One region of the Clostridium sp. JN-9 genome, then DNA from elsewhere that is predicted to be linked to it. Evidence: riboswitches for the same ligand, from Rfam matches in the RefSeq annotation. Region 1 holds a riboswitch; the other holds the start of a gene.
What was found. A riboswitch is a leader RNA that binds a small molecule or an ion and turns the genes downstream of it on or off. The one in region 1 is predicted to bind thiamine pyrophosphate.
Positions count from the first base shown of each region.

Region 2: it holds a riboswitch for thiamine pyrophosphate, as region 1 does, so the genes downstream of both, thiD (bifunctional hydroxymethylpyrimidine kinase/phosphomethylpyrimidine kinase) here and thiT (energy-coupled thiamine transporter ThiT) in region 1, are expected to answer to the same signal.

Region 1 is NZ_CP035280.1:1,853,326-1,855,822, reverse strand. Features, by position in the region: gene EQM05_RS08910 (ISNCY family transposase) at 1-568, opposite strand, end outside; TPP riboswitch at 741-841, shown strand; gene thiT (energy-coupled thiamine transporter ThiT) at 917-1,537, shown strand; gene EQM05_RS08900 (patatin-like phospholipase family protein) at 1,668-2,497, shown strand, end outside.
Region 2 is NZ_CP035280.1:2,276,124-2,278,620, reverse strand. Features, by position in the region: gene EQM05_RS10855 (GNAT family N-acetyltransferase) at 180-1,013, shown strand; TPP riboswitch at 1,054-1,163, shown strand; gene thiD (bifunctional hydroxymethylpyrimidine kinase/phosphomethylpyrimidine kinase) at 1,233-2,057, shown strand; gene cytX (putative hydroxymethylpyrimidine transporter CytX) at 2,050-2,497, shown strand, end outside.

The DNA.
Region 1 (2,497 bases):
TATTCTTACCGAACCAAAGATGCTGTGAAGCATCCATCTGGAGCATCTCACCTATGTAAGCACATCTAGGGCGCCTCGGGTGTGCATCTTCAGCTGCAATAATTGCATTCTGAATGTTAGAAACCTCTTTTGGAGATTTGGCTACATTCTTCAATTCCTCTAATTGAGCTTTAACCTTTTTCCTTGTAGCACGCTTAGCCTTAGGAGACAGGATGAATTCCTGCATAAGGATTGAACGGATGGTGCTAATGGATACTTTGATATGCTCATGCTTCTCTAATAACTCAGAATAGTGGGTGAGATTAGCATCAGAGTATTTGGTACGATAAAGGTCAATAATTAATTGTCTTGTCTCATCATCAAGTGTATGGACTGGTTTTCTCCCATGATTACCATGAATAAAATAAGCCTTTCCCTGTTCCTGATATCCTTTGATCATTCTATTAATATGTCTAATAGAGCAGCTTAGATAAAGGGATGCCCTCTTCTTGTTTCCATTTGTTTCGACCAATTTCTTTATAGTTGTATATTTATCATTTTCTTTCATAGTTAAATTTACCTTTCTCATTATGTCCACCTCAATTCTCTTGAGGTATCATTATACTATATTTTTTGCATTTGGGACATAATCATATGTGGTATATTAAGACATTATCATAAATCAATCATAAAAAAAAATTAATTTTGCATGATTTTATTGAAAAATAGGGGCTTTAGCAGTATAATATTCATATAATTTAATTAAGTACTGGGGGTGCCGGTTGGCTGAGAGACGACTTATTCGTTAACCCTTATACCTGATCTGGATAATACCAGCGTAGGAAAGTAATGTAATCTTTTAAGACTACACCGTATTTCATCGTTGGAATACGGTTTTTTTGCGTAGGTACCTCAGTGCAAATAGGAGGTATTATTTATGGCATTTTCAAAAAACATTTCAGAAATATTAAAGCATCCAACATCAATATTTGCTTTAATAGCAGGGCTGCTTATAATAATAGCAGCTATCAAGGTTAGAAAGATAAAGCTTGATACTAAAACAATTACTCAAATTGGAGTTGCTTTAGCATTAGCATGTGTTCTAAAGGTATTTAGAATATATCATCTGCCTCAGGGTGGGAGTATAACACTTGGAAGTATGATTCCAATTTTGTTAATGGCTTTCTTGTATGGACCAGAAGTGGGATTTTTAACTGGATTTTTATATGGTATACTGACATTGATATTTGATCCTTACATTCTTCATCCAGTACAGGTCCTTTTTGACTATCCACTGCCATTTATGGCATTAGGGCTGGCAGGATATTTTCCCAATAAGAAAATAACAGGCACCATTGTAGCTGTTACAGGAAGATTCATATGTCATTTTATTTCCGGCATGGTGTTCTTTGGAAGCTTTGCACCAGATGGAATGTCTCCTGCAGTTTATTCATTAATGATAAATGGCCCATTTATGGCAGTGGAAGGCGGCATTTGTATTGCAATTATGGCTGTGCTTCCAATGAAACAATTAAGCAGAATAATTAAAAGTGCATAACAATAAAGCTCTCTATGATTCATATAGGGAGCTTTAGTTTTTTTAATAATAATATGTTAATATCAGTGGACAACTAACATTTTAAAATAATTTACATATACTTAATATATAAACTTTTTTAGGAGTAGTTATGAATGCTGATGGGGTTTTTGAGGGCGGAGGAGTTAAGGCAATAGGATTTGTAGGTGCAGTTTGTAAAATGGAGGAAGCTGGTTTTAAGTGGCAGAGACTAGCAGGAACATCTGCAGGAGCAATAGTAGCATCATTACTGGCTGTAGGTTATACAGGTAAGGAATTAAAAGAAATAATTCCTGGAATAGATTATTTAAGTTTTGTAGATGGAAAAAGTTTAAAACAGATTTCATTCATAAAAAATACATTTAATTTATTAACAAAATACGGTTTTTATTCAGGAGATAAAATAGAAATTTTTCTAAATAATCTTTTTCAAAAAAAGGGAAGAACTAAATTTAAAAATATATGCAGTTCCAATAATTGCAAACTAAAAGTAATAATCTCTGATATTACAAGAAAAAAAGCTGTAATATTTCCTGATGATTTAAAGGAATACAATATTGATGCAAAAGAGTTTAGTATAGCCAGAGCTGTGAGAATGAGCATAAGCCTTCCATACTATTTTCAGCCTGTTACATTGAATTATAAAGATAATTTAGATTATATGGTTGATGGGGGAATATTTAGCAATTTTCCTGTGTGGCTTTTTGATGTGGATGGAATACCCAGATGGCCCACAATAGGATTTAAATTAGTTGATTCAGATCCTGGTAAAATTAAAAAAAATAACATACTTACATTTACAAAGGATTTACTGGACTCTGTTATTTACACCAGTGATGAAACATTTATCACAAATAAAGACAAGGTTAGAACCATTAACATACCAACTATGGGGGTTAAAACTACTGAATTTAATATAAGTAAAGAAAAATCCAAAGAATT
Region 2 (2,497 bases), 420 kb from region 1:
TTTTTGATATAAATAAGCAGACATTTATTAAATTTTATAAGTTTAATTTTAATTATTATACAAAAATTAAACAATTGTTAACAAATTTTAAAAGTAATTTCAAATAAGTATTTACATTTATGTTAAAAGATGATATTATAATTTGCAATTTAACATTAAGATTTTTAAGGGGGATGCTTATGAAAGATGAATTCAGGCTGCTTACAAATAATGATAAAAATCGGGTTATGGATTATTTAAGAATGAATGCTATTGGAACAACCTTTCTTTACGGAAATGTGGTTCAGTTTGGGCTGGAGAATAATAAGGACATAAGAAGATCAGCGGATTATTATGGATATTTTAAGAATGGAGAACTTAAAGGAATACTTCCATTTTATAATCTTGGAAGCTGTATTCCTCATTATAATGATAAAGATGCTATTGAATATTTCAGTGAAAAAATGAAGGAAAGAAATTTTTCATTTTTACTAGGAATGGCTGATTTAATAAATCCTTTGTATGAAAAAATAAAGGATTATAAAACTATTCTGGAATATTCTGATGACAGTTATTTTGTAAATGACAACTTCAAACCTTTTGTTATGCAGAATATAGATATTGTTAATGATAAGGACTTACCACTGGATACTGCTGTTGCATTTTTAAAGGAAGTAAATGAGCAGGGTTTTAATAGAATAACCAGCAAAGATGAAATCATAAAAACCATGAATGAAAGATCAGAAGAAGAGGATTCAGTGGTGGTTTTAGTAAATGGTAAAGCTGTTGCCCATGCTAATATACAAACTTTTACTGATAAAATCAATCAGATTGGAGGTGTCTATACTTCAAAGGATTATAGAGGAAATGGATACTGTAAAGCTGCAGTTTCAGAGATTTGCAGAAGAATATTAAACAGAGGTAAAGTACCCACCCTTATGGTAAGAAAAAATAACACTCCTGCTGTTAACGCATATAAAGCATTAGGCTTTAATCACTATTGTGATTATTTATTAATTGGTTTAAAATCTTGATAAGTAAGTGTTGTTTGTGATATTATTATGAAAAGAATAAAGTCAAGCACAGGGGAGCTGGAGGTGCCAGCTGAGAGTGAGAACCTAATTTCTTAGACCCTATACCTGATCTGGATAATACCAGCGTAGGAAGTTGTTAACTAATGTATTGTATTATTAGGCGCAAATCCTGCAGATTTGCGCCTTTAGTATTTCCAATAAAAAGGGGAGGATAAGATTATGAAAAATGTATTAACTATAGCTGGCTCTGATAGCTGCGGAGGCGCAGGTATTCAGGCTGATCTAAAGACTTTTAGCGCAAATGGAGTATATGGCATGAGTGTTATTACAGCAGTTACAGCACAAAATACAAAAGGAGTATTTGCTGTTCAGGATATGGATGAAAGTATTATAAAAGCTCAAATAGATGCAATCTTTACTGATATTAAGGTAAGTGCAGTTAAGATAGGAATGGTTTCTAAAATATCAACTATTGAGGCTATAAGTGAAAAATTAAAACAGTACAAGCCCAGTCCAGTAGTTTTGGATCCAGTAATGATTTCTAAAAGCGGCTTTTCACTTTTAAAGCCTGAATCTAAAACAGCTTTGATAAAGGATTTAATTCCCTTGGCTACTATCATAACTCCCAATATTCCTGAAGCAGAGGAAATATTAAAGGAAATTTCATGGGACATAAAAAATATAGACACAATAGAACAAATGGAATTAGCAGCAAAGGAAATATATAAATTAGGCTGCAGTAATGTGCTGCTTAAGGGAGGACATTTAGAAAATGATGCTACCGATGTGCTTTATGACGGTGAAAATATAACCTATTTCAGGTCAAATAGGATTAATACAAAAAATACCCATGGAACTGGCTGCACTTTATCTTCAGCCATAGCATCACAATTGGCACTGGGTCTTAATATTATTGATGCTGTAAAAAAAGCTAAGGAATATATAACAGTGGCTATTGAGCATTCTTTAGACATTGGCCACGGTGTTGGGCCAACAAATCATTTTTATACACTATATAAAAGGGCAGGTATGCTGAATGAGTAATACAGAAGAAAGAATAGGCTTTTTTACATTTTTGTTTTTATGGTTTGGAGCAGCAGTATCAATTGCAGAGATACTTACTGGAGGGTTAATTGCACCCTTAGGCTTTAAAGCTGGATTAGTTGTGATTTTAATTGGACATTTAATTGGTGTAAGTATTTTTGTTATGGGAGGTATAATTGGAACAAGAGAAAAGATACCTGCCATAACTTCTACCAGCATTTCCTTTGGAGTGTACGGTTCATATTTATTTTCTATTTTAAATGTGCTTCAGTTAATAGGCTGGACAGCAGTTATGATAAAGTCAGCAGCAAATTCAGTTAATCTTATAACTAAATCACTATGGAATTTTGATAATTTTATTATATGCTGCATAGTTATCGGCTTACTCACAGCAATTTGGATATGGTTTGGAAAATCAGGCATGAAAAAATTAAATAATA